Regions from separate parts of the Candidatus Pantoea multigeneris genome, predicted to be linked through region 2. Evidence: predicted binding sites of a transcription regulator. Region 2 holds the regulator's gene; the other holds the start of a gene.
What was found. Region 2 encodes CRP, which controls carbon source genes, mostly activating them, when cyclic AMP is high. Its sites were predicted from a motif close to ATGTGANNNNNNTCACAT; they were not measured.

Region 1: the regulator CRP is predicted to act here: its motif matches at 11,491-11,508, upstream of F3J40_RS10605 (sugar transporter).

What each region holds. Positions count from the first base shown of each region.
Region 1 covers NZ_VWXF01000003.1:383,815-400,191, reverse strand. The annotation lists gene F3J40_RS10660 (MDR family MFS transporter) at 1-1,456, opposite strand, end outside; gene F3J40_RS10655 (ABC transporter permease) at 1,770-2,486, shown strand; gene F3J40_RS10650 (glycine betaine ABC transporter substrate-binding protein) at 2,502-3,407, shown strand; gene F3J40_RS10645 (ABC transporter permease) at 3,417-4,067, shown strand; gene osmV (osmoprotectant ABC transporter ATP-binding protein OsmV) at 4,064-5,200, shown strand; gene F3J40_RS10635 (nucleobase:cation symporter-2 family protein) at 5,239-6,609, opposite strand; gene mlc (sugar metabolism global transcriptional regulator Mlc) at 6,819-8,015, opposite strand; gene F3J40_RS10625 (LysR family transcriptional regulator) at 8,128-9,015, opposite strand; gene ynfM (multidrug efflux MFS transporter YnfM/SxtP(Kp)) at 9,118-10,374, shown strand; gene F3J40_RS10615 (hypothetical protein) at 10,490-10,714, shown strand; gene cybB (cytochrome b561) at 10,843-11,385, shown strand; gene F3J40_RS10605 (sugar transporter) at 11,557-12,741, shown strand; gene rhaM (L-rhamnose mutarotase) at 12,803-13,117, opposite strand; gene rhaD (rhamnulose-1-phosphate aldolase) at 13,107-13,949, opposite strand; gene F3J40_RS10590 (L-rhamnose isomerase) at 13,959-15,215, opposite strand; gene rhaB (rhamnulokinase) at 15,199-16,377, opposite strand, start outside.
Region 2 covers NZ_VWXF01000013.1:12,460-28,836, reverse strand. The annotation lists gene argD (bifunctional acetylornithine/succinyldiaminopimelate transaminase) at 1-733, shown strand, start outside; gene F3J40_RS21765 (YccS/YhfK family putative transporter) at 779-2,869, opposite strand; gene crp (cAMP-activated global transcriptional regulator CRP) at 2,928-3,560, opposite strand; gene F3J40_RS21755 (OsmC family protein) at 3,859-4,263, shown strand; gene F3J40_RS21750 (phosphoribulokinase) at 4,260-5,129, opposite strand; gene F3J40_RS21745 (YheU family protein) at 5,189-5,410, opposite strand; gene F3J40_RS21740 (hydrolase) at 5,407-6,405, opposite strand; gene F3J40_RS21735 (LysE family translocator) at 6,446-7,048, shown strand; gene tauA (taurine ABC transporter substrate-binding protein) at 7,255-8,238, shown strand; gene tauB (taurine ABC transporter ATP-binding subunit) at 8,249-9,016, shown strand; gene tauC (taurine ABC transporter permease TauC) at 9,013-9,837, shown strand; gene tauD (taurine dioxygenase) at 9,834-10,673, shown strand; gene F3J40_RS21710 (ABC transporter ATP-binding protein) at 10,726-12,633, opposite strand; gene kefG (glutathione-regulated potassium-efflux system ancillary protein KefG) at 12,857-13,408, shown strand; gene kefB (glutathione-regulated potassium-efflux system protein KefB) at 13,408-15,210, shown strand; gene F3J40_RS21695 (YheV family putative zinc ribbon protein) at 15,264-15,458, shown strand; gene slyD (peptidylprolyl isomerase) at 15,643-16,197, shown strand.

The DNA.
Region 1 (16,377 bases), on a different contig from region 2:
CCGCTGGCCGCTGGCGTGGCAACATCCAGCCGACCCAGAGCGTTAACAGTGCAATCAACAGCGCCAGCAGAAATACGCCGTGCAACGACGTGGCGATGCCCTGGGTGAGCTGTTCCAGCACCGTTTGTGATAACTGCTCACGGCGTTCAGGCGACATAATTTGCTGCACGGGATCCTGTGCGTGGGGCAAGTGTTGCGCCAGGCCAAAGTTCAATACCGCGCCCATCAGTGCGGTTCCCACAGCCGAGCCGATCATGCGACTAAACATGATTGAGGCGGTACAGATGCCGCGTACCGAGTACTCTGCGTGGTTCTGTACCGATACCAGGAAGGTGGTACTGGTCATCCCCATGCCAGTGCCGATGACAAATGCGGTGGCCCCTGCCTGCCACACCGGACTGTGAATATGCAGTAGCAGCAACAACGCTGAACCCAGTGTCAGCAGAAACGCCCCGGTAACGGCGGTGAAACGATAGGAGGTGATCAGCATCAGTCGGCCACTCAGGGTACTGGCGAGCGGCCAGCCGAGTGACATCATGGCCAGCGCGCTGCCCGCCTGTAAAGGCGAGCCGCCTGTAATCCCCTGAATCCAGGTGGGCAGAAAGGCACTGATGCCCATCATCGCCGCACCAATAATCACATTACCCAGATTACCTGCAATCTGGATCCGGCTCTGCCAGATAACCGGCGGAAACAGCGGCGCAGGGGTGCGTTGTTCGTTGCGCTTTAAGATCCACCCTGCGAATACCGCCAATAACGCCACTCCGGCCAGCCACCAGCCCAGCACCTCCGCTTGCAACAGCGCCACCAGCAGCAACGTAATGGTGATCATCAGCCAGATACAGCCACGGATATTCAAGGTTTTTGCCGGTTCAGAGGATGGCAACGCGGGTAAATAACGCGCCAGCAGTAACATACTGAACAGGCCAATCGGCAGGTTTACCCAAAACACCACCGCCCAGGAGAAGTGCTGTACCAGCCAGGCTCCGCTCAACGGCCCAACAATAGCCGCAACGCCCCAGACGCTAGAGAGCCAGCCCTGCACGCTGGCACGTTCACGCGGCGTGTAGACATCGGCCACAATGGTCGCACTGATGGGCACAATCGCCGCGGCACCCAACCCCTGTATGGCGCGAAACAGAATCAATACCCACATGTTGTGCGCAAAACCGCACATCAGAGAGCCGATCAGGAACAGGGAGGTCCCGATAAAGAACACCCGACGACGCCCCCACATATCTGCCAGTCGACCATAGAGCGGCACCGTGACAGCCTGGGTCAGCAAGTAGATGGAAAAGACCCATCCCAGCAGGTTAAACCCACCCAGTTCACTCATGATGGTAGGCATTGCGGTCGCCACAATGGTGACTTCAATTGCGGCCATAAACATGGCTAACATGCAGGCAATTAACACCCAGTGACGATGCCCGGTTTGAATTTGCGCATTTTCACTCATGCAAAACGACTCCCTTTTCTGCCCATGCGACGCAACAAGCTCGTATTACATCGCCCTTCGCCGCACGCAATATGTGACGGTGTCACTAATGGACGGGCATTTTCCTGATTAATCTTAAGGCCAATACTGGCGCGGTATACCTGCCGATATCACTTTTTCTATCTTACTGATTTTCCCGTCAAAACTGGCGCAACGCTGAGGGCGCTGCTATAGCCACTTAGTATCTGTCCAGATCTGACTATAGAACAACTGATTAAAACGAATTTTCTTAACCTTTGCGGACTGACTCGACATTCTCCAGGGAGACAAACCGATGAGAAAGGCAACACTGGGCAGAAATGCCCTTGGGGTACTCGTGGCATTAGTTGCCGTTTTGGCTGCCCTGTACTGGGGACTGGGGGCGCAAACCCTCGCGGCACACAAAGTGGATCTGATTTATCTTGGTCAACAACATCTGATGCTGGTGGCCGTTTCAATGGGGGCTGCGCTGTTGGTTGGGGTGCCCAGTGGCATTATCCTTAGCCGTCCTTTCGCGCGCCGCTGGTCTGAATCGGTGATGCAAATTTTTAACGTGGGCAACACCTTGCCCCCGATGGCGGTTCTGGCACTGGCGATGGTGGTGATTGGCATCGGCGATCGTCCGGCGCTGGTTGCGCTGTTTCTCGCCTCGCTGTTGCCGATAGTCCGTAACACCTGGGCGGGATTAATTGCTGTTCCCCCCTCTCTGCTGGAAGCGGCGAATGGCATTGGGATGACCCGCCTACAACGCCTGCTGCATGTGGAACTCCCCAATGCGTTGCCGGTGATCATGACCGGTGTGCGCATCGCCACGGCAATCAATGTCGGTACGGCTCCTCTCGCCTTTCTGATTGGCGCACCAAGTTTTGGTGAACTGATTTTCCCAGGCATTTACCTCAATGACTTCCCGATGCTGATCCTCGGTGCGGTAGCGACTGCACTGGTGGCGTGGGTGCTCGATATGCTGCTGGCTGCTGGAGGGCGTCTGCTTAGCCCGCATCTGGAAGCCTGATCTGGAGAATCTGCAATGACATTATCCCGTTTACTCAGTAGCGCGGCCTGTGTGCTGCTCTTAATGAGCCCACTGGCTCGCGCAGCCAGCCCGATTACGCTGGCGACCAAAAGCTTCACCGAACAGAACATCCTTTCCGCCATGACGGTCCTGTGGCTCAACAAGCAAGGTTTTCAGGTGGAGCCCAAAACCAATCTCTCAACCACCATCGCCCGCAACGCCATGCTGAACAAGCAAATCGATATGACGTGGGAATACACCGGAACGTCGTTGATTATTTTCAACCATATCAGCCAGCCGATGTCTTCCCATGATGCGTATGAAACGGTGAAACGACTGGATGGTAAACACGGTCTGATTTGGCTCGACCCTGCGCCAATGAATAACACCTACGCCTTCGCGATGACGCGTAAGCGTGCGCAGCAGGAAGGCATTACGACCATGTCGCAGCTGGTGGCAAAGCTGGAACAGGTGAGAGAACAGGATAAAAAACATAACTGGTTGTTAGGACTTGATCTGGAGTTTGCCGGTCGTTCTGACGGCCTGAAACCACTGCAAAAGCTCTATCAGATGCCGCTCGACCGTCCGCAAATCCGCCAGATGGACCCGGGTTTGGTGTACAACGCGATTCGTGATGGTTTTGTCGATGCCGGATTGATTTACACCACCGATGGCCGGGTCAAAGGCTTCGACCTGCAGGTACTGGAAGATGATAAGCACTTCTTCCCCAGCTACAACGTGACGCCCGTGGTGCGTAAAGACGTGCTGGAAAGCCATCCGGGTCTGGCGCAGGCCCTGAATCGCCTTAGCCCACTGCTTACCAACGAGGCCATTACCGAGTTGAACAAACGCGTGGATATCGATCATCAGTCACCACAGCAGGTGGCACGTGATTTTCTTCAGGCTCAACACCTGCTGTAAGGAGATGCTATGGAAACGCTGCACTATATCGTGAATAACGCGTCGAACCTGCTCGCCATGACCTGGCAACACACGTGGATGGTGCTGGTGGCGGTAGGTTTCGCCATTATTGCCGGTGTGCCGTTGGGCATCATCATTGTGCGGGTCAAGTGGCTGGCGCCGATCGTGCTGGGATTAGCCACCGTGGTCCTCACCATTCCCACCATTGCGCTGTTCGGTCTGATGATTCCGCTGTTCTCGCTGATTGGTCAGGGCATCGGTGCCGTGCCAGCCATCACTGCCGTTTTTCTCTATTCACTGCTACCCGTGGTACGCAATACCCATACCGCGCTGGAAAATTTGCCTGATGGGCTCCGTGAAGCCGGGCGTGGCATCGGCATGACCTTTTGGCAACGCCTGCGTTGGGTAGAGATTCCCATGGCGCTGCCGGTGATTTTCGGCGGTATTCGGACCGCTGTGGTGATGAATGTTGGCGTCATGGCGGTTGCCGCCATCATTGGTGCGGGCGGACTGGGCGGACTGCTGCTGGATGGCATCAGTGGCAGTGATATTCGTTTACTGATTGCCGGTGCGTTGATGATTTGTTTGCTGGCAATGGTGCTGGACTGGCTGCTGAACCGACTTCAGTCGGCGTTAACACCCAAGGGGATTCGCGAATGATTAAATTAGAAAATCTGACCAAAAGCTTTGCGCAGAAAAAGGGACCGGCGGTAAAAGCGGTAGATAATGTGTCGCTGGACGTTCCTGCCGGGGAGATTTGCGTCCTGCTCGGCCCTTCCGGGTGTGGAAAAACCACCACGCTGAAGATGATTAACCGATTGATCCCCGCCACCAGCGGCAAAATTTTGATTAATGGAGAAGATACCAGCGAGCAAGATACCGTTACGCTGCGCCGCAACATCGGCTACGTGATCCAGCAAATCGGCCTGTTTCCCAACATGACCATTGAGGAGAATATCAGTGTGGTGCCGCGTATGCTGGATTGGGATAAAAAACGCTGTCGTGAGCGTGCGCGAGAACTGATGTCAATGGTGGCGCTGGACGCGGATAAATTTTTACAGCGCTACCCACGAGAGCTTTCCGGTGGTCAACAGCAGCGCATTGGCGTGGTGCGCGCACTGGCTGCCGATCCCCCGGTGCTGCTGATGGATGAACCCTTTGGCGCGGTAGACCCGATCAACCGTGAAGTGATCCAGAATGAGTTTCTGGAGATGCAGCGTCAGTTGAAAAAGACCGTGCTGCTGGTCAGCCACGATATTGATGAAGCGCTGAAGCTGGGTGACCGCATCGCGGTGTTTGGTCAGGGCAAAATCATTCAGTGCGCCAGCCCTGACGAGCTATTGGCAAAACCCGCGAATGACTTTGTTGGATCGTTTGTCGGCCAGGACCGAACGCTGAAGCGGTTGTTGCTGGTTCAGGCCGGTGACGTGACCGATCAGCAACCTACCATTACGGTGCAGGGCAGCACGCCGTTAAGTGAAGCGTTTGCCACGATGGATGAACATGATATGCGTTCGGTGACCGTGGTTGATAGCGCTGGCAAGCCGCTAGGGTTCGTTAAACGCCGCGAGGCACGTCATGCCAGCGGAGAGTGTGCCAGCCTGCTGCACCCTTTCAAAGTCACGGGACGTGCGGAGGAAAACTTGCGTATCGTGCTGTCAAAACTGTATGAACACAACCTGGTGTGGATGCCCATCGTCGATGAAGAGGGCCGCTATACCGGTGAGATTTCGCAGGATTACATCGCCGATTACCTCAGCTCCGGACGTACTCGCCGCCGCATTGGTGCCTGAAAAGGTGCGCCGTAGCTTCTCTGCTACGGCGCAGATCCTTACCCTTGAGTCTCGCCCTGCGGGACAGTGACCGGACGCTCTTCCCCTGGCAACAGTAAATTAAGCACCATCGCCAGCACCCCGCCCGTGGTCACGGCATGACCAAACAGATTAGCGATCATCGGTGGCAACTGCTTCAACGCATCAGGGACCGCTTCCACACCCAGTCCAACACCAAAGGCAATGGCGATAATCAGCATTTCCCGGCGTCCTAATGGCCGCTGCGTCATGACGCGAATCCCTGCCGCCACCACGCTACCGAACATCACCAACGTTGCCCCACCCAATACCGGCGGCGGGATCTGCTGCACCACGGCCCCAATCACCGGGAACAGCCCCAGTAACGCCAGGAGTAGCCCAATCACCATGCCCACATAGCGACTGGCAACACCGGTCATTTGAATCACACCGTTATTTTGCGCAAAGGTGGTGTTAGGAAAGGCAGAAAAAACAGCGGCCAGAATACAGCTCACCCCATCGGCCATGATGCCACCACGCAACCGACGCTCAAACGATTCGCCGCTGATCGGTTGCTGAGAAATCATGCAGTTGGCGGTTAAATCCCCCACCGCTTCGATGACACTGATCAAAGAGACCAGGGCAATAGGCAAACACAGCGACCAGCTAAAGGCGAAGCCAAAGTGGAAGAAGCCAGGCAACGCCAGCCACGGCACCTCGGCCACCGATTTAAACGCAGCATGCCCGGTGATGGCCGCCACTGCACACCCCACGCCAATCCCTGCGACCACCGCCACCAGACGCGCCCAACGCAGACGGCTGCGGTTAAGTGCAACAATCACCAGCAGGGTTAACGCCCCCAGGGCAAGATTGGCTGGCGCGCCAAAATCGGCCGCATGATTGCCTCCGGCCCAGTCCGTCATGCTGACTTTAATCAGGCTGATGCCGATCAAAGTAATCACCGTACCGGTGACCACCGGCGTCAGGATTTTATGCAGCACGCCCATACAGCGGCTGACCACAATCGGCACCAGCGCGGCGGCCAGGTTGCAGCCAAAGATCATCGCCAGCATTTGCTGGGGCGAGGCCCCCTGCGCTTTTAACATTAACCCGGTGGACAGAATGATGCCGAGAAAAGCAAAGCTGGTGCCTTGCAGACAGATCATCCCGGCACCGATACCGCCAATACGGCGCGCCTGCAAGAAGGTGCCAAGGCCCGAAACCAGCAGTGACATACTGATCAAGTAAGGCACCCAGGCCTGTAGCCCGAGAACGCCACCAATAATCAGGGGTGGCGTAATAATCCCCACCATGCTGGCAAGCACATGTTGTAGTGCGGCAATGAACGCCGGAAGCGGCGCAATGCGCGCTTCCAGGCCATACAGCAATCCTTTTTCCGATGAGTGCGACATAACAGGGCTTCCTTAAAGTAACTCTCTGCCCTGTCTGTTGCATTTTTTGCGCCAGGCAACGTACTGTCACGCAATATTTTCCGCAATCACCTGATTTTAAAGCTGTTAATTTTCATCCGCACAATGAAACTTATGATTCATGGATCATAAAGGTGCAGCGAATTGTTTCACACGGTGGCATTGCGTGCACAGCCAGGGTGCATGCGGCGCTATCCTTGTAACAACCGAACCAGCAGCGAGCCGTTATACATGGCATCTTTAATTAATGCCGCTGCGCCCAGAGTGCCGGGTTCGGGAAAGGCGGTCGGTGAGAGCTGCAACTGTTGATGGTAAGCCGGTAGCGCGTGCTGACGTAAGGCCTGGCCGATGGCGGGATAGAGCAGCGTCGCCGCCGCATTCAGAGGGGAACCCAGCAGGATGTGCTGGGGGTGGAAAATATTAACCAGCGTGGCCAGCATACGCCCAAGATGCTCGCCGGTTTGCGTGATCAATTCGGTTGCCAGCCCATCACCTTGCAGCGCCGCGTTGCATAATGCTTCTATGCTCAGCGTTTCAGTGTTTAACAGACTTTCCGGGTGAAACGGCAGGCGCTGGCTGAGCAAACGCAACAGGCTGGCGCGGCTGACGACGGTTTCCAGGCAGCCACGATTGCCGCAAGAGCAAAGAGCCCCCTGCGCCTCAACCTGGATGTGTCCAATCTCTACCCGCGCGCGACCTTTCTTGTGCAGCAACTGCCCGTCGCAAATGATGCCTGCGCCCACGGTGTCATCCACCACCAGTTGAATCACCTCTGTCGCACCAAAGGCTGCGCCAAACAGGGATTCAGCCAGCGTCCAGGCGGAAACCTCTTGCTGGATAAACACCGGTAACCCGGTGTGCTGCGTCAACGCCTGCGCTAACGGCAGTTCATGCGCTGCACTCTCTGGCGTGTTGTCACTCAACCCTGGCAGGGTTATCGCAATCGCAGTCAACCTTTCAAGTCGTTGTTGATGGCGGGTGAAGAATGCCTCAATCAACTCGGTTAACGGGGCTAACAATGGCTGTTGCCCATCATGTGGTAACCCGTGCTGCTCTTCTACCAGCGTTTGCGTACTGAGATCGCGCAGGGTGATGGTAACGGTGTTCTGATGCAAACGTAATGCGAGAAAATGCCAACCTGCGGTATCCAGTACCAGCCCCGTCGCCGGACGGCCACGGCTACCTGGCTCGGCATACTGTGCTTCTTTGACCAGATGGGCATCGACCATTTCGCGGATAATTTTTGTGATACTGGCAGGGGCCAGTTGCGCCAGTCTCGCCAGTTCAATGCGCGAAACCGGGCCATAATGATCGATAAGTCGATACACCACGCCAGCATTCGTCTGTTTTATCTGGTCCACGTGACCAGGCTGACTGTCCGAGTTCACCAACTGCTCCTGAGTAATTTCGCGCTGCTAAATAATTCTAGGGTCATGGTGCGGGAGATTGCCGTTCAGCGTCAAATTATTGATTAACTTTGTGATTTACCGCACAAATCCGTTACTTTCTCTGTAACAGCTGCATCATATGTTTCATCTGCGCGGTGGGTTCACGCGTCGCTGACCACACCAGCCACAACTCGGATAACGCATCCTCTTCCTGCAACGGTAACCAAACCACATCGGTAAGCCTAGCACGGCGGAATGAGGCCGGTAAAATTGACACCCCTAACCCCGTGGCGACCAGGCCAAGAATGGTCATGGCTTCGCCCACTTCCTGCGTGATGTACGGTTTTATCTGGTAGCGATGCAACAGCGCCAGCACTTCACTGTAGAGCGCCGTGCCACCCTGCGGGTCGAAAAACACAAACGGTTCCTGCGCCAATGCCCGAATTGAGATGGACTCCTCATCGGCCAGAGGATGCGCCCAGTGTACCAACGCATACAGCGGTTCCCGCAACAGTAGCTGATGATTCAAATCCGCTGGCAGCGGCGTGTTACGCATCACGCCGAGATCCAGTCGCCCGTCGTGCAGCGGGTCCAACTGCTGGCGGGTGTTTATCTCCTGCATCTCAATGTGTACCTGCGACCAGGCCTGACGAAACTGAAACAGCGCATCGGAAACTTCACGGGTAAAGGGCGCAGAAGAGGTAAAGCCAATACGCAATGTGCCCTCTTCGCCCCGGTGCAGACGTGCAGCGCGGGCGGCGGCCAGTTCAACCTGTTGCAAGATCGCGCGCGCATCCAGTAACAGTTGATGTCCCGCCGCAGTGAGTTGCACGCTGCGATTGGTGCGAGCGAACAATCGGGCACCGGTTTCTTGTTCTAACTGCATGATTTGCTGGCTTAACGGCGGTTGCGAGATGTTGAGCCGTTGCGCGGCGCGGCCAAAATGTAGCTCTTCAGCCACCGCAATAAAGTAGCGCAGATGACGTAGCTCGATATTCATATTTTAAACGTCTTATTTGAGATTATTAATATATTAGACAACATAATCTCACTTTCCTACGATTAACCCACATTAAATTGCTTTCCCAACCAAGGATATAGTGTGAACCGCTCCTCTCAGGCAGTGATCCTCGACGACGAGATTACGCAAGCGCCTGTTTCAACCTCTCTCGCATCAGATAGCTGGATCACCCGTGGTACGCCACAATTTATGCGTGTGACGCTGGCACTGTTTACCGCCGGACTTGCGACCTTTGCCCTGCTCTACTGTGTGCAGCCGATTCTCCCGGTATTGTCACAGCAATTTGGCGTGTCACCAGCCGCCAGCAGTATTTCTTTGTCAATTTCTACCGGCCTGATGGCGCTCACACTGCTGATTACCGGCCCGCTTTCTGATGCTGTGGGGCGCAAGGCGATCATGGTGGTGGCACTGATGCTGGCCGCTATTTGTACGCTGCTCTCCGCTACGATGACCAGTTGGCACGGCATTCTGCTGATGCGGGCACTGATTGGCGTTTCACTGAGCGGGGTTGCCGCCGTTGGAATGACCTATCTGAGCGAAGAGATTCACCCCAGCGTGATCGCCTTTTCCATGGGGCTTTATATCAGCGGTAATTCGATTGGTGGGATGAGCGGACGCCTGATTACCGGCGTACTGACCGACATGTTTAACTGGCGTATCGCTATCGCCCTGATCGGCTGCTTCGCCTTTGCTTCCGCAGTGATGTTCTGGAAAATTTTACCGGCATCTCGTCATTTTCGTCCGGTGCCACTGCGCCCGCGCAATTTGCTGATTAATTTCCGTCTGCACTGGCGTGATGCCGGTCTGCCGTGGCTGTTTGCCGAAGGTTTTCTGCTGATGGGCGCTTTCGTCACGCTGTTTAACTATATCGGTTATCGTCTGCTGGCGGCACCCTGGTCACTGAGCCAGGCCTCGGTAGGCTTGTTATCGGTGGTGTATCTTACCGGTTCATGGAGTTCGCCACGGGCTGGGGCGGCAACCGCGCGCTTTGGACGTGGCCCGGTAATGCTGTTTTCCACTGCCGTTATGCTGGCAGGTCTGTTGCTGACGTTGGTAAATTCGCTGTGGGTAATTTTCCCCGGCATGATGCTGTTTGCCGCCGGCTTTTTCGCCGCCCACTCCGTTGCCAGCGGCTGGATTGGACCACGCGCGCGACGCGCGAAAGGCCAGGCTTCGTCACAATATCTGTTTAGCTATTATGCGGGCTCCAGCATTGCCGGTACCCTGGGGGGTGTGTTCTGGCACAATTTTGGCTGGCTGGGCATCACGCTGTTTATCGCCACACTGCTGCTGGGCGCGCTGGCGGTAGGCGCACATCTGGCGGGTAAAAAGTTGTAACTTCTGTAGTCTTGGGCGCGCCAGCGCCCTTTAAGCTTCTCTCCGCTATAACATATTCCCTGGTTCCTCGTTATACTCATCCAAATTAATCGTTCCCAGGCAATAAGGATGCGCTATGGCGGCTTTTTATTACGTCTCTAAACAGGCTGATTATGCAGACCATCATGTGGTTCATGCGGCTGACTGTCGATTTTTACCTGACAGTAATGACCGGCAATTTTTAGGTACCTTTTACGCGCCTAATGATGCCATCCATCAGGCACAAAAATATTTCCCCAACGCCGTGGGTTGCGCGACCTGTTGCCCACTCCCAATGCGACGTCATGTTGTAGAAAATTAAGGTTTTATTAAGATTTATCTTTTTTCGCATTCATTTTAAATAGACTCAGTCATTCTGCATCAGTTTGTTAAGTTTGCATTTTGCGATGCGCTATCTTAGGCGCAAACAATACTCTGGAAATTATCACCATGCGCACGAATAAATATGCCAGCTCACAGATAACTTTACATTGGTTGACATTTCTACTGGTTGTTGTGGCGTATTACACCATGGAGTTTCGTGGTTTTGCCCAACGCGGTTCAACACTCGGCTTTACGTTGATTATTACCCATTTCAGCGCAGGTACCACGGTGCTGGTGTTGATGTTGCTGCGTCTGGTGCAACGCCTGCGCCACCGCACGCCAGCCATCGAGCCTAAGCCACCCGCCTGGCAAACCGGCATGGCACACCTGACCCATCTAGCCATTTACCTGCTGTTTATTATCCTGCCGGTGCTGGGGCTGTCTTCACGCTATTTACGCGGACGCGATTGGTGGCTGTTCGGCATTCAAATGCCGGTCGCCAGTGAACCGAATTTTGAATTAGTCGATAGCCTGGTAAGTTGGCATGAAACCCTCGCCACGGCCGGATACTGGTTGATTGGTTTACATGCCGCTGCCGCGTTATTCCATCACTATGTTATGAAAGATAATGTGTTGTTACGAATGATGCCATCAAAACGTAAAGGGTAATAACCTCCAGCTATCGCCTCGTCCTGGGGCGATAAAAAATATTCAGGTATAAATTGCGGTTTTAGGGTTTGCATACCCGGAAATATCGTCCACAATAAGCGCGTTTTGTGATCCTTGTCACTCTAACACTGTGCTTCGGCATCGAATTTCTTCCTGGCGAACCTGAACTTCATGCAACCAACTACTGTATCCCGTAAGACGGCATGGCTACGAGTTTTACTGCTGGCTGTAGCCGCTTTTGTATTTAATACCACTGAATTTGTCCCTGTTGGCCTGTTGTCTGATATCGCCAGCAGCTTTTCGATGAAGACGGCAGACGTCGGCATTATGCTGACCATCTATGCGTGGGTGGTGGCACTGCTCTCCCTGCCCATGATGCTGCTGACGCGCAACGTGGAACGTCGTTTGCTGCTGAGCATTCTGTTCCTGGTGTTTATTGCCAGCCATGTGCTGTCCAGTGTGGCGTGGAGCTTCTCTTCGCTGGTGCTGTCACGTATTGGTATTGCGCTCTCCCATGCGGTGTTCTGGTCAATTACCGCCTCATTAGCGATTCGCGTTGCCCCGGCCGGGAAAAAGACCCAGGCCTTGAGTATGCTGGCAACCGGCACCGCACTGGCAATGGTATTGGGTGTGCCCATTGGCCGCCTGGTTGGACAGTATCTCGGCTGGCGTACCACCTTTGGCATGATTGGCGTCTCCGCGCTGGTGCTGCTGGTGATGGCGATCAAAATCCTGCCACGCTTACCGAGTGAGCATACGGGTTCGTTGAGCAGTGTGCCGCTGCTGTTCCGTCGCCCGGCGCTGGTGAGCATGTATCTGCTCGTCACGCTGATCGTGACCGGCCACTACACTGCCTACAGCTACATTGAGCCGTTTATGCAGATGGTGGCGAACAGCGGTGAGAACTTTACCACCCTGCTGTTGCTGCTGTTTGGCTCGGCGGGGATCATCGGTAGCGTACTGTTCAGCTCGTTAGGCAATAAATTCCCGACCCTGTTGCTGATCGGTACCCTGACCATTGTCATGCTGAGTATGGGGCTGTTGTTGTTTGCCGCCGTGCACCCGGTGGCGATTATTGCGCTGTGCATTTTCTGGGGTATGGCGATGATGATGATCAACCTTGCCATGCAGGTCCGCGTGCTGTCACTGGCTCCCGATGCCACGGACGTCGCGATGTCACTGATGTCCGGGATTTACAATATCGGCATCGGCGCGGGCGCACTGTTGGGTAACCAGGTGAGCGAGCATCTGGACATGACTGAAGTGGGTTATGTCGGATCAGCGATTGCGCTGGTGGCACTGCTCTGGTGTGTATGGAGTTTCCGCCGCTACCCGCAGCTGCGTACCAACGGTTAAGCCTTTGACCCGCGCAAAAAAAAGCACCCACCGGGGTGCTTTTTTTATGGGTGCCCTGCGGCTATTCCAGCCAAAACACCTGCGTTAACTCACTGCTTTGCGGGCTGTTATCCGCATTCGAGGGCATTAATGCGGCCATCGAAGCCCACCATCGCTGGCACACCTCCGTTGCCGCAATCGCCTGCCAGCGCGCTTCCGACTCAATCTCCACCGTGGCAAACAGCAGGTTACGCTGTGCATCCAGCCAAATTGCATAGTGGTGCGCCCCGTGGCTTTTCAACGTCTGCGCCAGCTCCGGCCAGATGGGGTTATGCCGACGCGCGTACTCATCATGGCAGTCCGGGTTGACCTGCATCACAAACGCCTTACGCAACACGGGCTGGCCCGACCTCAATCGCTGCCTGCCACGGCTGTACGCCAAAACGTTTGCCGAGTGCAATCAACTGTTCGGTGGTAATGCTCTGACGTATTCCCCCCATCGCCAGAACATTGGCTATCACCTGCGAGGATTTCTCCGCCGTATCAATCAGGCCAAAGGTTTCATCCAGCGTCGGTCCTGCGGCAAAAATGCCGTGGAAAGGCCACATGACCAGGCTGTGCTGCGCCATTTTTTCTGCCGTAGCGCGACCAATTTCATCGGTGCCCGGTACCATCCACGGCAGAATGCCGACGCCATCCGGGAACACCACCAGACATTCGGTACTGCCCTCCCACAGCAAACGCGTAAAGCGTGCGGAGTCCAGCTCCACCACATAACTCAGGGCCATAAAGTGGGTCGCATGACAGTGCATGATCACCCGATCCTGCCCCTGTGAGTTCACTTTACGCACGCTGTGCGACTGGAAGTGTGAAGCCAGCTCTGAGGTCGGCAGGCCGCCGTTGCTTAATCCCCAGTGGATTTTATAAGACAGCCCACGATCGTCCACCTGTAACAGCACCAGGCTATCCGCCGGATCGCACTGCACATTACGGAAGAATTTGCCCGACCCGGTCACCAGAAACCAGCAGTTGGCCAGGGCGGGGGCCGGTTGAGACAGTTCAACGCAGCGCGGTTCGTCGTAGAAATCCGCCGAGAACGGCTGAACCTCTTCGTCCAGCAGGCGCAGACTGATGTTACCCCCGTTGCGCTCATCCCAGCCTTTCAGCCACATATCGCTGGTGGCTTTGACCATTCCCTGCACAAACCAGGAAGAAAGAATTGCGTGCATAATATGTCCTTAACGTTGGCTCAGAATATGTTGTTGATAGTGCTGTACTTCGTTCAGCCAGCGGGCGTCCGCCGGGACATCATTACGCAAGCACCAGGATTCCCACACCGCCTGCCACGGCAACGATTTTTGCTCTTCCAGCAGGGCCAGCCGCGAGGTGTAATCAGACTGATTTTCCAGTTGGCGCAGCTGATCCGTCGGCTCCAACAGGGCGCGCAGCAGCGCTTTTTTCGCGTTGCGCGTGCCAATAACCCAGGCTGCAATGCGATTGATCGAAGCATCGAAGAAGTCGAGACCGATGTGCACTTTGTCGAACAGCTGCTGACGCACGATTTCATGGGCAATCGCCTGGGTTTCATCGTCCAGCAGCACCACATGGTCGCTATCCCAACGTACCGGACGGCTAATGTGCAGCAGCAAACGCGGTACATACAACGCGGCAGCCGAGATTTTGTCGGAGATCACTTCAGTGGGATGGAAATGTCCTGCATCCAGCGTCAGCCCCACCTGGCGGCTGGTGGCATAGCCCAGACAAAACTCGCCGGATCCCACGGTGTAACTCTCTGCTCCAATACCAAACAGCTTGCTCTCTACCGCATCCAGATGATGCTGCGGATCCAGTTTTTCGCTGAAGATGTCATCCAGCGCCGCCATTAATCGCTGACGTGGTGCAAAGCGATCAACAGTCAGATCTTTCATACCATCAGGCACCCAGACATTCATGACGGAGGGCGAGCCCAACTGCTTGCCAAAAGAGGCAGAGATATGACGACTGGCCTTGCAGTGGTCGATCCAGAACTGGCGAATGGCCTTATCACGGTGTGCCAGGGTAAACCCGTCTTCACTTAGGGGATGAGAGAAACAGGTGGGATTGAAATCCAGCCCCAGCTGATGCTGCTTTGCCCACTCGACCCAGTGAGCAAAATGCTGGGGTTCGATGGCATCCCGCGCCACCGGGCGATCGCTTTCCAGATAGATAGCATGCAAGTTAAGGCGCTTAGGGCCGGGGATCAGTGACATGGCTTTATCCAGATCGGCACGCAGTTCGGTTGCGTTACGCGCTCTGCCTGGGTAGTTGCCGGTCGCCTGAATCCCGCCGGTTAAAGCTCCCTGCGGGTTTTCAAAACCACGCACATCATCACCCTGCCAGCAGTGCATCGAGACGGGAAGGGTATCCAGACGCGCCAGCGCCTGTTCGGTATCAACGCCAACGGCGGCAAAGCGCTCGCGCGCCAGTTCATAAGCCTGTTCAATCAGCTTTGTCATAAGCGAGTTCCTTCATGGGTTGGCACAGTGCGGCAAAGCGCACCTGGCAGGCATCAAAGGTGCTGCCCGATTGCGGGGTAAAGGTTTCTAACGGAAAGTTTTGCCGAATTGCCCGGCGTAACGCTGGCACATCGGCCAGGGCGGCGGTGGCCATCAGTTGGCAGCCGACATTGCCCAGCGTGGAGGCCTCAACGGGACCGGCCAGCACCGGCACGCCACAGGCATCGGCGGTCAGTTGATTGAGAAAGCGGTTCTGACACCCTCCTCCCACCACATGCAGTTGGCTGAAGGCCGAGCCGCGTAGCTGGCCCAGTTCCTGTAAGGTGTGACGGTAGAGCAGCGCCAGGCTGTCAAAGATACAGCGTGCCAGCATGGCCGCTGACTGTGGCACCGGCATCCCCTGTTCGGCACAGGCATTCTGAATTTCAGCGACCATGTTGTCGGGGTTGATAAAACGGCTCGCGTTGGGATTGATCAGCCAACGGCAGGCGGGCTGTTGCTGCGCCTCAGCCACCAGCGTGGGCAGATCATCAATCGCCAGTTCCGCGCACACCCGCTGTAACAGCCACAGCCCCATGATGTTTTTCAGTACACGATACCCCTCCGCCCCGCCCTCGTTGGTTACGTTGGCGCGCAGTGCGGTGGCATCGGTGTAAGGCTGGAGACTTTCAAAGCCCATCAGTGACCAGGTTCCTGAGCAGAGATACGCCGCGTGGTCATGCTCAAGGGGCGTTGCCAGAACCGCGCTGGCGGTATCGTGCGTGGCGACGGCAATCACCGGCACGTCACGTCCCAGCGGACTACGCCAGTGGCCAACTGCCTGACCCGGTGGCTGAATGTTGCCAAACCAACTGGCGTTAACGCCCGCCCACGCCAGTAGCTCTCTGTCCCACTCGCCACTGTCGAGGTTGAGCAGTTGGGTGGTGGTGGCGTTGGTGTATTCCCAGTGAAGGTTGCCGGTCAGACGGTAGTGGAAATAGTCGGGTATCAGCAGCGCATGTTTCACCTGCGCTACCCAGTCTGGTTGCTGCTGATGCAGTGCGCGCAGCTGATATAACGTGTTGAACGGTAGAAACTGAATGCCGGTTTTACGATACAGGGCCGCGGCTCCCCATTGCTCTATCGCCTGTTGCATCAAACCCTGTGTGCGCGGATCGCGATA
Region 2 (16,377 bases):
AAAACCGGCAGATATCGTCCATGTGCCGTTCAACGATCTGGAAGCAGTTAAAGCGGTCATCGACGACCACACCTGCGCGATTGTTGTTGAGCCAATCCAGGGTGAAGGCGGCGTGATGCCAGCAACACCAGAATTTATTCAGGGCCTGCGTGCGCTGTGTGATGAGCATCAGGCACTGCTGGTGCTGGATGAAGTTCAGAGCGGGATGGGCCGTAGCGGTAAGCTGTTTGCCTATGAGCATTACGGCGTTAAGCCGGATATTCTGACCACGGCAAAAGCCCTGGGCGGCGGCTTCCCGGTCAGCGCGATGTTAACCACCAATGAAATCGCGTCAGTCATGGCACCAGGCGTACACGGCACCACTTATGGCGGCAACCCGCTGGCGTGTGCAATTGCTGAAACAGCTGTGGATATTATCAACACACCAGAAGTGCTGAACGGCGTAGAGGCACGGCGCGAAGAGTTTGTTGCTGCCCTGAATGAGATCGACAGCAAACTGCACGTGTTTAACGGCATTCGCGGTAAAGGGTTACTGATTGGTGCGGTGCTGAAACCAGAATATGCCAGCCGCGCGCGCGATATTCTCAATGCCGCAGCCGCAGAAGGGGTGATGATCCTGACGGCAAGCACCGATGTGATCCGCTTTGCGCCTTCGCTGGTGATTGAGAGCGCAGACATCAAAGAAGGCATGGCACGTTTCGCCCGTGCCATCGAGAAAGTGTTGTTTGCCTGATTCCGCGTTTACCGCGTTAGCAATGCCAGCCTTGTGCTGGCATTTTTATTGCTGATTATCCTGACGTTTACGCAGCAGCGGCAGCAGCCAGTGGCCGTGATGCGGCCGTTGGCTCCAGGCCAGTGATGAGATGGTATGCATCACATTGAGATGGCCGATGATGCGCTTCACGTGCAGCTCGAGCACCGTCATTGCCCCTTCATTAATGTTTTCTGCTTCGCTCATGACGTTGTTTTGCTGTCCTGGGCCGTCATACTCCAGTCGCTGCTGGCAGCGCTGCAAGGCAATTTCGCAAGACTGTAGATAACGTTCGGCCATGGCGGGTGGCAGCATGGTGTGTTCACGCGCCAGAATGGTCATGGCGTTGATATGCTCAACGATGAACTGGCTGTGCGTTACCCACAGACGCATGTCTTTGAGGTACTGCGCATTGAAGCCCGGCTCCTGCATCGCCTGATTAAGCGAGTTAAACATGGAGTTGTGTGCCTGGTTAACTTTGACCCGTTGATAAGCCAGTTTTTCCGCGCTCTGTTCCGGTCCCAGCAGCATCCTCAGGGCTTCCTGATCTGCTTCCAGCGCGTCATGCGCATTTTGCCGCAGCAGGCCGCTTTGCCACTGTGGCCACAGCCAAATCATGCCAGCGAATGCAATCAGGCAACCGGCCAGCGTATCCAGCAGGCGCGGGAGTAAAAACTGTGCGCCGTTGAGCGCCAGCAGTTGCAGCGAATACACCGCTGTTACCGTAAAGCCAATCATCGACCAGCCGTAAAACTTGCGGGTGAACAGGTAGCTGACAAAGGTAATCACCAGCATGGTCAGCAGCACCAGCGACTCCGCAACCGCAAAGTGAAGGCTGGCGGCGGCAATCACCAGACCGGCAAACGTACCCGCAGCCCGGTGTTGAATCCTGACCTGTGTGGCTTTATAGCCATTCTGGCTGACGAACATGATGGTCATCAGAATCCAGTAAGGTTTGGGTGCGTTGAACAGTAACCCCAGACTGGCACCAAACATCAGCATCACGGCAAAGCGCCCGGCGGTGCGCAGCGCTGAGGAGCGCCACGACAAGTAGCTACGCAGCGCAGGGAGCAGTGGCAGACGGCGCTGGCGGTCTGCCATCAGGTCTCGGGAATAGAGTGGTTTTTGGGTGCGCAGTACCCGGGCAATCCGGTTGAAGTGATAGAGGCAAAAGCTTCCCACCGGATTCCCCGGATGTTGACGGGCGATCTTTTCCAGCGCACCCAGCTGCTTATCCATGTTAAAGCGGTCTGGTAGCTGATGGTAAAGGATGTCATCGGCCAGCAGGCGCAAGCGGGCAGAGATGGTTTTCGCATTCCAGCGGATAACCGCTTCAGCGTGGCTCTGTTCGACCAGTTTCTGCACCTCTTCGGGCTGATGCAGGCTGACGGAGATATGTTCCTGTAAATCCAGCGCGACCTGGAACGCCCGTTTCAGACGTTGGTGGCTGTTGTTGCGACTGGCGGCCAGCATGTGCATCTGCTGATAGCAGGTATTCATCAAATCAACGGCTTTTTGCTGGCGAGCCAACAGCGGTGGCAGCGCCTTTTCCGGATCGGTGAGCTGGGTCAGCAGGGTATATTTAGCATCGCAGTAGTCTGCCAGTTCGCGGTACAGCAGGCTGAGGGACTCGCGCAGCGGCTGCTCTTTCCATAGCCAGAACCAGAGCCAGTTAAACAAGCCGTACCATAACGTTCCGCCAATGTAGAGCAGCGGAGGAACCCAGATCGGCAGGCGGCCAATCAGGCTGAGGGTAAAAATAGCCGCAATCAGTGTGCCGGGAAGCAGTCGGGCATGCAGTGGGCTGATCTCCCCTAAGACGCCGAGTAGCAACGGAAGTGCAAACAGAATGGCAGGTAATGGCACATTCTTCAGCAGCAAAAATTGCATCAGCAGGCTGGCGCTGGCAAACAGGCTACCGCCGACGATCAGACGTTTAAAGAAGCGTTTATGCGGGGTATCGAGGCCAGCGATGTTACAACAGGCAGGCACGAGCGAGAAAAGCAGGCCTTTTTGCAGATCGCCAAATAGCCAACCCAGGGCCACAGGTAAGCACAGCACTAACGTCTGGCGCAGGGCATAGTTAACTTCGGGGTGATAGATGATTCGACGCCACATCAGCTCATCATAAATAATGACGGCGCGAGGAGAGCCTCGCGCCGTAAATCAGAAAATATTAGCGGGTGCCGTAAACGACGATCGTTTTGCCGTGCGCGGAGATCAAATTCTGATCTTCCAACATTTTCAGAATGCGCCCGACCGTTTCACGCGAGCAGCCAACAATTTGCCCGATTTCCTGACGGGTAATTTTAATTTGCATGCCGTCTGGGTGGGTCATTGCATCGGGTTGTTTCGCCAGGTTGAGTAGCGTCTGAGCAATACGCCCGGTCACATCAAGGAAAGCAAGGTTACCGACTTTCTCTGAAGTCACCTGCAGGCGACGCGCCATCTGAGAAGAGAGGCGCATTAAAATATCTGGATTTACCTGAATTAACTGACGGAATTTCTTGTAAGAAATTTCAGCGACTTCACAGGCTGTTTTCGCCCGAACCCAGGCACTACGCTCCTGACCTTCTTCAAACAGGCCAAGCTCACCGATAAAGTCGCCCTGGTTGAGATAAGAGAGGATCATCTCTTTCCCTTCTTCGTCCTTGATAAGAACGGCGACAGAACCTTTAACGATGTAGTAAAGCGTTTCCGCCTTTTCGCCCTGATGAATCAGGGTGCTTTTGGATGGGTATTTGTGAATATGGCAATGGGACAGGAACCATTCGAGTGTAGGGTCTGTTTGCGGTTTGCCGAGAACCATTCGCGATCATCCTCTATTGTAATCGTGCCCAAAATACAGGGAGGGTAGCCCTGACAGGCGTTGAAATCATCAACCGTTTTCCAGTATGGGAAATTATGTCGGGGAAATATAAGCATCGCCCCGTTTTCGCCTTTATGTGACGAAAAATATTTTCATCTCTGTTTGTAGCACAGCTTTTGCCGACTGTCTTGTGTTGTCTCGCTTCAGCTGCAACGAGGTGGGTCTGGGTTCGGAGGCGATTGCTGTTTGTCAGGGAGAGGCGTACTCTGGCGGCAAATCGACCTCTGGAGTAAGTAACATGCAGGCAAGAGTAAAGTGGGTAGAGGGGCTGACCTTTCTCGGTGAGTCTTCTTCAGGCCATCAGATTATTATGGACGGGAATTCCGGCGATAAAGCGCCAAGCCCAATGGAACTGGTACTGATGTCCGCAGGCGGATGTAGCGCCATCGACGTGGTTTCCATTCTGCAGAAAGGGCGTCATGACGTGAGCAATTGCGAAGTGAAGCTGACCTCAGAACGCCGTGAAGAAGCACCGCGTATTTTCATCCATATTAATCTGCACTTTATCGTCACCGGTAAAGATCTCAGTGATAAAGCGGTAGCGCGGGCGGTGGATCTCTCTGCCGAGAAGTACTGCTCAGTGGCGATTATGCTCGGCAAAGGCGTAGAAATAACCCACAGCTATGAAGTGATTGCGGCTTAAGCCACACCTCGACCTTGCATCAGACGCTGCACCAGCGGCGTCATGATCAGCTCCATTGCCAGCCCCATTTTGCCGCCCGGTACGACCAACGTATTAATGTGCGAGATAAACGAGCCCTGAATCATCGCCAGCAGATAGGGGAAATCAATATCTTCCAGATCGCGGAAATGAATCACGACAAAACTTTCATCCAGTGAGGGGATTTCTCGCGCCGCAAACGGGTTTGAGGTATCGACAGTGGGCACGCGCTGGAAGTTAATGTGCGTGCGCGAGAACTGTGGGGTGATGAAGTTAATGTAGTCTTCCATCGAACGCACCACGGACTCCATCACGGCTTCACGCGAGTGGCCGCGCTCGCTGGTATCGCGGATCAGCTTTTGAATCCACTCCAGGTTAACGATAGGGACGACTCCCACCAGTAAATCCACCTGCCCGGCAACGTCGTGATTCTGTGCGACCACGCCACCATGTAATCCTTCATAAAACAGGACATCGGTGTTTTGCGGGAGCGGCTGCCACGGCGTAAAGGTGCCTGGCACCTGGTTCCAGGGTACGGCTTCATCGTAGGTATGCAGATACTTACGCGATTGTCCCTGACCGCTGCGGCCATATTCGGCGAGTGTGCTTTCCAGTAAGCCGAAGTCGTTGGCCTCTGGGCCGAAATAGCTGATGTGTTTACCCATATCGCGCGCTTTGCGAATCGCCATGTCCATTTCAGGGCGAGTAAAGCGATGGAAGCTATCCCCTTCCAGCGTGGCGGCCTGTAGCTGTAGCTGCTGAAAAATCTTGCGAAAGGCGAGGCTGGTGGTGGTTGTGCCTGCGCCACTGGAACCGGTCACGGCGATAATCGGATGCCTGGCAGACATAAATGGATTCCCTGTTAAGTCAGACGATGTGCATTGTTAACACGAAATGCGGGCGGATGCTATCCGCCACGAAACTCAGAACGCGGCATAATATTGACGCTTTCGTGCAGTTCTGACCACACCAAAACCACCTCACCACTCGCCAACTGGCGACGCACATCATCCACTTTTTGTGTCAGGCTGCGTTCCTGTAAGCCGTAGTCTGTGCCTTCGCGCAGCACAAAGCTTTCGATCAGGTTCGTCAGGGTATCGGGGTCAATTTGTTGCCAGGGAATAATCATGTTGTTGCTTCCAGCCAGGGAGTAAGCCACTGCGGCACCCGCTGTTCTAGCCACATTTGTGGGCGACGCAGGCTACCGCCAACGAAGCCAACGTGGCCGCCGTGAGTGGTGAGTTGATAAGTGGTGCTGGCCGATAGCTGTTCATGGCTGGGGATCACCGCATCGGTCATAAAGGGATCGTCTTTCGCATGAATGATCAGCAGCGGCGTTTCGATCTGCTTGAGCAATGGCATGGCACTGGCACGGCGGTAGTAATCACCAGCATCGACAAAGCCGTGCGCCCGTGAAGTGACCGCATCATCAAAGTCGCGCAGACGGCGGAAGCCTTTAAGTTGCAGCAGGTCCACGGGAAGGGAGTCTGGCCAGGCGCGCAGTTTACGCAGCGCATTTTTTTTCAGCTGAGTCAGCAGGTAATACTGGTAGAAACGCGAGAAGCCGCTCTCCAGTTTAACGCTGCACGGTTCCAGCTCAAGGGGCGCAGAGATGACAACCGCCGCCTCCAGGGGGATATCGCCCCGTTGCTCTCCCAGCAGGCAGGCCAGCATATTGCCACCGAGCGAAACACCAATGGCGGCGGTCGGCACTTCGCCCCAGGTGCTGCGTAGCCAGTTAAGGAAAAAACGCGCGTCTTCGGTTTCACCAGAGTGATAAATACGATTCAGGCGGTTAGGGACGCCGCTACAGCCGCGAAAATGCATCACGACGCTCAGCCACCCCTGCTGCTGACAGGCTTGCATCAGTCCGTGCGCATACGGGCTACGAATGCTGCCCTCCAGGCCATGAAACAGCACCACGCGGGGTTTATGCTTTGCGCCTTGGGGATCTTCACTCCACGCAAGATCAACAAAATCGCCATCTGGCAAGTCGAGCCTTTGCCAGTGTGGTTTAAGATGGACACGACGGCGGAGCAGGCGCGGCAGCAAGGTCTGTAGATGTGGATTGTGCAAGCCGGCGAGTGGTGTAAAATTCACGGCTTCTATGCTGTTCTGATTCATAGCACCTGTAGGCTGGGTTAGGGTGAGGAGCACCCATTTCATGGAATTAAGTCTTTTCTTGTCTATGTTGGGCTTTTTGTGGGTTGCCGCTATTACCCCGGGGCCTAATAATATGTTACTTACGGCCTCTGGTGCCAACTTTGGCTTCCTCCGATCAATCCCGCTAATGATTGGCATCATGATCGGCATGCAGATCATGTTGATGCTGGTTGCCTTCGGCGTTGGCGGTTTGATCTTACTCTATCCCTCATTACACCTGTTTTTGAAAGTCGCGGGTAGTCTTTATCTGCTATGGCTGGCCTGGAAAATTGCAACCGCAGAATACGAAACCCTGGAAGCCGGTACTGGCCCGACCTCGCCAATGCCTTTCTGGCAGGGCGGATTGCTGCAATTAATCAACCCTAAAGCCTGGCTTATGGCATTGGGTGCCGTGGCAAGTTTTAGTCTGACCGGCGATGCCTGGCGTAGTTCGGTTATTGCGATTAGTTTTGCCATGGTGTTGGTGAATCTGGTGGCGGGAATTGCCTGGTTAGGGTTTGGCAGCATGATTGGCCGACTGTTACACAGCCCTCGCGCCTGGCGCGTGTTTAACCTCGCTATGGGGTTATTGACCGCAGCCTGTGTGATTTTAATCTGGCTTTAAGTGCCTGTTTTACTGAGTACTTCGCAGGGTAGGCTCAACTGCCCTGCATATTTCCCCTTTGCCGCCTCTTTTTTGCGCTTTTTGCATGTGTTTTGCTGCCAATGATCTAAGAACTAATTCCTATTAGGGATAATTTTTTATTCCTTTATGAAATTTCTGCCGCTTGTGACACTGCATCCATCATAAGAATCGATGGGGTGAATATCATGGCAGCAACACGTTTGACTCTTCTGGCCGCAGCACTGGCCCTGGTGACACTGCACGCGAACGCGGAAAAAGTAGACGTCACCGTTGCCTACCAAACGTCGGCTGAGCCTGCGAAGGTGGCACAGGCTGATGGCACTTTTGCCAAAGAGAGCGGGGCGAATGTTCAGTGGCGCAAATTCGATAGCGGTGTCGGTGTATTACAGGCGCTGACTTCCGGCGATGTGCAAATTGGTAATATCGGTTCGAGCCCGCTGGCCGTAGCGGCAACGCAGAAGTTACCCATTGAAGCCTTCCTGCTGGCCTCACAGCTTGGCAGTTCTGAAGCTCTGGTCGTGAAGAAGTCGATCACGTCCCCTAAAGACCTTATCGGCAAGAAGATTGCCGTGCCTTTCATCTCCACTTCCCATTACAGCCTGTTGGCCGCCCTGAAGCACTGGGGTATTAAGCCGGGCCAGGTACAGCTGATCAATCTGTTGCCTGCGGCGATCAATGCGGCCTGGCAGCGTGGTGATATCGATGGCGCTTACGTCTGGTCTCCGGCGGTTAATGAGCTGGAGAAAACCGGCAATGTACTCACCGACTCCTCTGAAGTGGGCAAATGGGGTTCCCCAACGCTGGATGTCTGGGTAGTGCGCAAAGATTTCGCGCAGAAGCACCCTGAAGTGGTGACGGCGTTTGCCCGCAGTGCGATTGAGGCACAGCAGGCCTATCTGAATAACCCAGAGGCCTGGCTCAAGCAGCCCGAGTACCTGCAGAAGTTGGCTCGCCTGAGTGGTGTGCCCGAAGCAGACGTCCCTGGGTTGGTGAAAGGCAACACCTATCTGACGGCTGAACAGCAGGTTGAGCAGTTGGGCAAACCGGTGGATAAAGCGATTGTGGATACGGCGCAGTTCCTGAAGGAGCAGGGCAAAGTGCCTGATGCAGCCAGTGATTACAGCCAGTACGTGACCTCACGTTTCGTGGCGCCGCTGATTAAGAAATAAGGGGACGAGTATGCTCAGCATCAACCATCTTAGTGCGCGTTATGCCGGTCAGGCTGCGTTGCAGGATATCAATCTGCAGTTGGGCAACGGTGAACTTATGGTGGTGCTGGGACCGTCCGGATGCGGTAAGACAACCTTGCTGAATCTGATCGCCGGGTTTTTACCGGTGGAGTCCGGCAGCATTACCCTGGAAGGAAAGACGGTTCAGGGGCCAGGAGCAGAGCGTGGGGTGGTATTCCAGAATGAGGGCCTGCTGCCGTGGCGTAATGTGATCGATAACGTTGCCTTTGGACTGCAACTTGCGGGTGTTGGCCGGGCTGAACGTCATCGTACCGCCACGCGGTTGATCAAGCAGGTGGGCCTGGAAGGGGCGGAACAACGTTTTATCTGGCAGTTGTCTGGTGGACAGCGCCAGCGGGTGGGCATTGCTCGTGCGCTGGCGACCGATCCCCAACTGTTGTTGCTGGATGAGCCGTTTGGCGCACTGGATGCATTTACGCGTGAACAGATGCAGACGCTGCTCCTGACTCTGTGGCGCGATAGCGGCAAGCAGATTTTGTTAATTACGCACGACATTGAAGAAGCGGTGTTTCTGGCGAGCGAATTGGTGCTGCTGTCGCCGGGGCCGGGTCGGGTGGCCGAACGTCTGCGTCTGGACTTTGGGCAGCGCTTTGCCGCCGGTGAGCCGTGCCGCAGCATCAAGTCCGATCCGGCATTTATTGAGCGCCGGGAATATGTCCTGAATCAGGTGTTTTCTCAACGTGAGGCGTTCATATGAGTGCGGTAATGGATAAAACCCAGACGGCACGCCGTGGTGTGCGCTGGCCTTTTTCTCGTCAGTTAAGCCTGAGTTTTTTGAGCCTGGCGCTGCTGGTCCTGGTGTGGTGGGCAATTACGGCACTGGGTTTAGTGGCCCCGATTTTCTTGCCGCCACCGCAGCAGGTGTTGGCGAAATTGTATATGGTCGCCAGCCCACAGGGCTTTATGGATGCCACGCTATGGCAGCATCTTTCCGCCAGCCTGTTTCGTATGGTGATTGCCTTGCTGGCCGCCGCGCTGATTGGGGTGCCCGTGGGGATTGCGATGGGCCTGAGCCCGACCATTCGCGGTTTACTTGATCCATTAATTGAGCTGTACCGCCCGGTGCCGCCACTGGCGTATTTACCGCTGATGGTGATCTGGTTTGGCATTGGCGAAACATCGAAGATTTTACTGATTTATCTGGCGATTTTTGCGCCGGTGACGTTATCCACCCTGGCGGGCGTCAAGAATGCCCAGCAGGTACGCATTCGTGCTGCCCGTGCTTTGGGTGCCAGCCGCTGGCAGGTATTACGCTTTGTGATTTTACCCGGCGCACTGCCGGAGATCCTGACCGGATTACGCATTGGGTTGGGGGTAGGTTGGTCAACCCTGGTGGCTGCTGAACTGATAGGTGCAACGCGTGGGTTAGGTTTTATGGTGCAGTCAGCCGGTGAGTTTCTCGCGACCGATGTGGTCCTGGCGGGCATCCTGGTGATTGCTGTTATCGCAATTACGTTAGAGTTGGGGCTGCGAGCGTTACAGCGCCGTTTGACCCCGTGGAATGGAGAGCAGCAATGAGTGAGAAAGTATCTCTGACCGCGCTGGGCCCGCACATCGGCGCTCAGGTGAATGATTTGGATTTGAGCCGCCCGTTAAGCGATGCTCAGTTTGAGCAGCTCTATCATGGCTTGTTACGTCATCAGGTGCTGTTTCTGCGTGACCAGACGTTAACACCGCAGCAGCAGCGTGCTTTCGCTGCCCGGTTTGGCGATCTGCATATCCATCCTATCTATCCCCATGCCGAAGGCGTGGAGGAGATTATCGTGTTGGATACCGATGACAATAATCCCCCCGACAACGATAACTGGCACACCGATGTGACATTTATCAATACGCCTCCGGCGATTGCCGTGTTGGCTGCCCGGCTGCTGCCCGAGAACGGCGGCGATACGCTGTGGGCCAGCAATATTGCGGCCTACAACGCGCTGTCTGAGCCGTTCAAGACGTTGCTGAATGGCTTGCAGGCAGAGCACGATATTCGTAAGTCGTTCCAGGAATATAAGTACCGTAAAACCGAGGCGGAGCGTCAGCGTTTGCAACTTGCGGTGGATAAGAACCCGCCAGTGACACATCCGGTGATTCGTACTCACCCGGTGAGTGGTAAGAAAGCGTTGTTTGTAAACGAAGGATTTACCACCCGGATTGTGGGTCTGAGTCAAAAAGAGAGCGAGGCGATTCTGAATTTCCTGTTTGCGCACATTACTAAACCTGAGTTTCAGGTGCGTTGGCGCTGGCGTGAAGGGGATGTCGCTATCTGGGATAACCGTATTACGCAGCATTACGCCACCGCAGATTACTCTCCAGCGCGCCGTATCATGCACCGCGCAACGGTGCTGGGCGATACGCCATTTTGATTTATCCGCACGATATATTCCCTCTCCCTTTGGAGAGGGAAAACCTAAAGCATCACTCCGCAGCCAGCATGGCTTCGAGCTGTTCTTGCGCATCCAGCCATGCCATTTCAGTCTCTTCCAGAGACGATTTGGCACTGGCCTGAAGCTGCAACGCCTGCGCGAGATCGGCTTTGCGCGCTTGTTCATAAATGGCGCTGTCAGAAAGCTGCTGCTCGGCATCATTCAACTGGCTCTGCCATTTTGCCATCTGCTTCTCCAGCTTCTCGATCTCTTTGCGCAACGGCTGGGTCTGCGCGCGTAACTCGGCATCACGGCGTTTCTGATCTTTACGTGCCTGAGCGCTGTTGGCGTTATCCTGGCGTGGGGCTGCATCCTGTTGCGCCTGCTGCTTCTGCAAATCACTCAGCCACTGCTGATAATCTTCCAGATCGCCCTCGAACATATCGACCTTGCCATCATGCACCAGATACAAGTCGTCGGTGGTGGCACGCAACAGATGACGATCGTGCGAGACCACAACCAAAGCACCTTCGAAATCAATCAACGCTTCGGTCAGTGCCTGGCGCATATCCAGATCGAGGTGGTTGGTCGGTTCATCCAGTAACAGCAGGTTTGGCCGCTGCCAGACGATCAATGCCAGCACCAGGCGGGCCTTCTCACCACCGGAGAAACGCTCGGTCACTTCATTGACTTTATCGGACTGGAAGCCAAAGCCGCCGAGGTAATCGCGCAGCTGCTGCTCCAGAACCTTCGGTGCAATACGGGCAAGATGCTGCAACGGCGTTTCATCCGCACGTAAAAACTCAAGCTGATGCTGAGCGAAGTAGCCGAGCTTAATACCTTTTGCCAGACCCGTCTCACCTTTCAGCGGGGCTAACTCTCCCGCTAACAGTTTGATCAGCGTCGATTTACCTGCGCCGTTACGGCCTAACAGACCAATGCGCGAACCTGGCACCAAATTCAGCTTAATGGCATCAAGAATAATTCGCTCGCCATAACCGGCGGTCACCTTCTCCATTTTCAGCAATGGGCTGGGTAAACTCTCTGGGGCGCGGAAACTAAAACTAAACGGGTTATCTACGTGTGCTGGTGCAATCAACTCCATCCGCTCCAGCATCTTGATACGGCTTTGTGCCTGTTTCGCTTTTGACGCCTTGGCGCGGAAACGGTCAATATAACTCTGGAGATGCGCCACCTTCTCCTGCTGCTGGGCAAACAATGCCTGCTGCTGGGCCAGTTTTGCGACACGCTGACGTTCAAATGAACTGTAATTGCCCGTGTATTCAACCATCGTTTGCTGTTCGATATGTAGAATCTTATCGACAACCGGATCGAGAAAATCGCGATCGTGGGAAATCAGGATCAGCGTGCCGGTGTAGTTATTCAGCCAGCGCTCCAGCCAGATAACGGCATCGAGATCGAGGTGGTTAGTCGGTTCATCGAGCAGTAGCAAATCTGAACGGCAAATCAGAGCTTGTGCCAGGTTCAGACGCATACGCCAGCCACCGGAAAAATCACTCACCGGGCGTTGGAGTTGTTCATTACTGAAACCCAGACCGTGTAACAGGCTGGAGGCACGAGCATGAATACTCCACGCCTGAATAGCCTCCAGCTTACCGTGCAGCAGGGCGATGGCATTGCCATTATTTTCTGCATTTGCGTGGGCTAATTCGGATTCCAACTGACGAAATTCGCGATCGCCGTCGATAACATACTCTAACGCAGCTTTACTCAGTGCTGGCGTCTCCTGGTTAACCCAGGCCAATGCCCAGTTAGCAGGAAAAGAGAAACTACCGGCATCACTGCTGATTTCATTTTTAAGCAAGGCCAGCAGCGTCGATTTACCGCAGCCATTTTTACCGACCAGGCCAACTTTTTGCCCTGGATTGATCGTGGCGGAGGCGTTATCGAGCAGGACGCGAGTGCCACGGCGAATTTGTAACGAGGAGAAGACAATCATAAGCGCCGCATAGTCAGAATATGTTAATTTACACGCACCATAATAATACCCGCCAGAAATCACGCTCCGGGCGCGTTGGCTTGCTTTACTTAATCCCGACTCTTTCAGGGATTTGCTGCCTCGCCGCTTTCCTGCAGCGTGAACTATTGGGGTACAGATAAATACTGCGTCGAGCATGGTAGCGGAAAAGTCGCGCCGTGACGACGCCCTGGAAGGGGAAGCTATGCCGCAGCCACCAAAAATCCTGCTGCTTTACGCCCATCCGGAATCACAGGATTCGATTGCAAATCGGGTTTTGCTGCAACCGGCAATGGGGCTGGAGCACGTTACTGTGCACGATCTCTATGCACACTATCCCGACTTCTTTATTGATGTTCACCATGAACAACAGCTGCTGCGTGAGCATGACATTATTGTGTTTCAGCACCCGCTCTATACCTACAGCTGTCCGGCTTTGCTCAAAGAGTGGCTGGACCGCGTCTTGTCGCGCGGCTTTGCCAGCGGCACTGACGGGAATGCGCTAGCGGGCAAATACTGGCGCAGCGTCATCACGACCGGGGAACCGGAAACGGCGTATCATCAGGATGGCCTGAATCGCTACCCGATGACGGAAGTCATGCGCCCGTTTGAACTTACCGCGCAGATGTGTCGTATGCACTGGATGACGCCGATGGTGATCTACTGGGCACGGCGACAGCAGCCGGAAGTCATGAAAAACTTTGCGAGCGCCTATGGCGACTGGCTCTCATCTCCACTGCCCCAGGGAGGCGTGTAATGGAAGGACAAACGTTACTTACGGCCGGGGTGATCTATCTGGTTGCTGCGGTTCTGATTGTGCCAGTGGCAGCGCGATTGGGGATTGGCGCCGTGCTGGGCTATCTGCTGGCGGGCATCGCTATCGGCCCGTGGGGGCTGGGCTTTATTAGTGATGTGGAAGAGATTCTGCACTTCTCCGAGCTTGGCGTGGTGTTCCTGATGTTTATCATCGGACTGGAACTTAACCCCTCGAAGCTTTGGGCACTAAGACGTTCCATTTTTGGCGTGGGTGCCGCGCAGGTAATCATTTCGGCAGCGTTGCTTGGGGTAATTCTCTGGCTCAGCCATTTTGCCTGGCAGGCCGCGGTGATTGGCGGTATCGGACTGGCAATGTCCTCGACGGCGATGGCGCTGCAACTGATGCGCGACAAAGGCATGAACCGCAGTGAATCGGGCCAGCTTGGCTTCTCGGTACTGCTGTTCCAGGATTTGGCCGTGATTCCCGCATTGGCGCTGGTGCCGCTGCTGGCGGGTGGAGACAATGGCCAGTTCGACTGGATGAAACTGGGGATGAAAGTGCTGGCCTTTGCTGGCATGTTGGTGGGAGGGCGCTATCTGTTACGTCCTATCCTGCGCTACATCGCTGCTTCTGGCGTGCGTGAAGTCTTCACGGCAGCCGCACTGCTGCTGGTATTGGGTTCGGCGCTGTTTATGGACGCTCTTGGGCTTTCCATGGCGCTGGGAACATTTATCGCAGGCATCCTGTTGGCGGAAAGCGAATACCGCCATGAGCTGGAAGTCGCAATTGAACCGTTTAAAGGCCTGCTGCTTGGACTGTTCTTTATCTCGGTTGGCATGGCGTTAAACCTGGGCGTGCTCTATACCCACATCGTGGAAATTCTGGTGGGTGTGCTGCTGCTGGTCGTGGTGAAAACGCTGGTGCTGTACGTCCTTGCACGCATTTATGGCATGCGCAGTTCTGAGCGTTTGCAGTTTGCCGGGGTACTGAGTCAGGGGGGCGAGTTTGCCTTTGTACTGTTCTCGGCTGCTTCTTCGGTCAAACTGTTTACTGGCGACCAACTCCCGCTGCTGTTAGTGACCGTCACGCTCTCAATGATGACCACGCCGCTGGTCATGCAGGGCATCGATCGCATTTTGGCGCGCCGCTTCAATGAAACGGAAGACAGCGATGAGAAACACTATGTGGAAGATGATGCACCGCAGGTGATTGTGGTCGGCTTTGGCCGTTTCGGTCAGGTCGTTGGGCGCTTGCTCATGGCGAATAATACCCGTATTACCGTACTGGAACGTGACATCAGTGCGGTTAGCCTGATGCGCAAGTACGGCTATAAGGTCTATTATGGGGACGCGACTGAACTGGAATTGCTGCGGGCAGCGGGCGCTGCAACCGCTCAGTCTATCGTGATCACCTGTAATGAACCGGAAGACACCATGAACATCGTGCATCTGTGCCAACAGCATTTCCCACAGTTGCAGATCATGGCGCGGGCGCGCGGTCGTGTGGAGGCGCATGAGCTTCTGCAGGCCGGGGTTCAGCAGTTCACGCGTGAAACCTTCTCCAGTGCGCTGGAGCTGGGCCGTAAAGCGCTTATTTCTCTGGGTATGCACCCACATCAGGCGCAGCGGGCACAGCTGCACTTCCGTCGCCTGGATATGCGTATGCTGCGTGAACTGGTGCCAAATCATGGCGACAGCGTTCAAGTCTCGCGTGTGCGTGAGGCAAGACGCGAGCTGGAGGATATCTTCCAGCGGGAAATGCAGCACGAAAAACGCCAGCTTGATGGCTGGGACGATGAGTAATGTACAGATCCTGCTATCGCAAGATAGCAGGTCACCCTTTCGGACAGAGCAAAATGCGTAAACGTTTTATTGCCGGTGCGGTATGCCCGCAGTGTCAGCAGAAAGATACTCTGGCACTGTGGCGTGAAAATAATGTCGATGTGGTTGAGTGTGTTAAGTGCGGCCACCAGATGCGTGAAGCGGACAAACAGGCGAAAAGCCAGGTTCGGGAAAACGAGCAGGTTATTGGCATTTTCCATCCTGAGTAGCGGAATCCCGCACCTTTTTTTAAGCTTAAACTTACAGCGGGATTGAATTCCGCTACAATCGGCGCCATTACGCTGAGGTGGCGAGGCGCTGTTCCTCAGTTTCGAACCTTTCTGGTTGGTGTTATTGCACGCAAGAATAGACCAATGAGGCGGGGTTATCGGTTCTCAACGGTTAGGAGATATCATGAAAGTAGCAAAAGACCTGGTAGTAAGCCTGGCCTATCAGGTACGTACAGAAGACGGTGTGTTGGTTGATGAGTCTCCGGTGAGTGCACCGCTGGATTATCTGCACGGTCATGGTTCCCTGATTTCTGGTCTGGAAAAAGCGCTGGAAAATCATGTAGTAGGCGATAAGTTTGACGTGCATATCACTGCAAACGACGCTTACGGCCAGTATGATGACAACCTGGTACAGCGCGTACCAAAAGATGTCTTCATGGGTGTAGATGAACTGCAAGTGGGCATGCGTTTCCTGGCGGAAACCGATCAGGGTCCAGTTCCAGTAGAAATCACCGAAGTGGAAGATGAGCACGTTGTTGTCGATGGCAACCACATGCTGGCGGGTCAGGACCTGAACTTCAACGTTGAAGTTGTCGCGATCCGTGAAGCCACGGCTGAAGAACTGGCTCACGGCCACGTTCACGGTGCCGACGGCCATCATCACGACCACGATCACGACCATGACCATGACCACGGTCAAGGCGGTTGTGGTACCGGTGGTTGTGGCTGCAGCCACTAATACCTTTGCACCACGCTTATTTAGCGTAGCTGCCTGAAATCCCGGACATTGTGCCGGGATTTTTTATTTTCTGACGATAGTGTGACAATTTATTAAATGTTTTATTAATTTGTTATTCTCAATCCTGCGTGTATATTTTCTATATCGGTGTATTCTTGTTACATCGGCCAGGATAAAGCT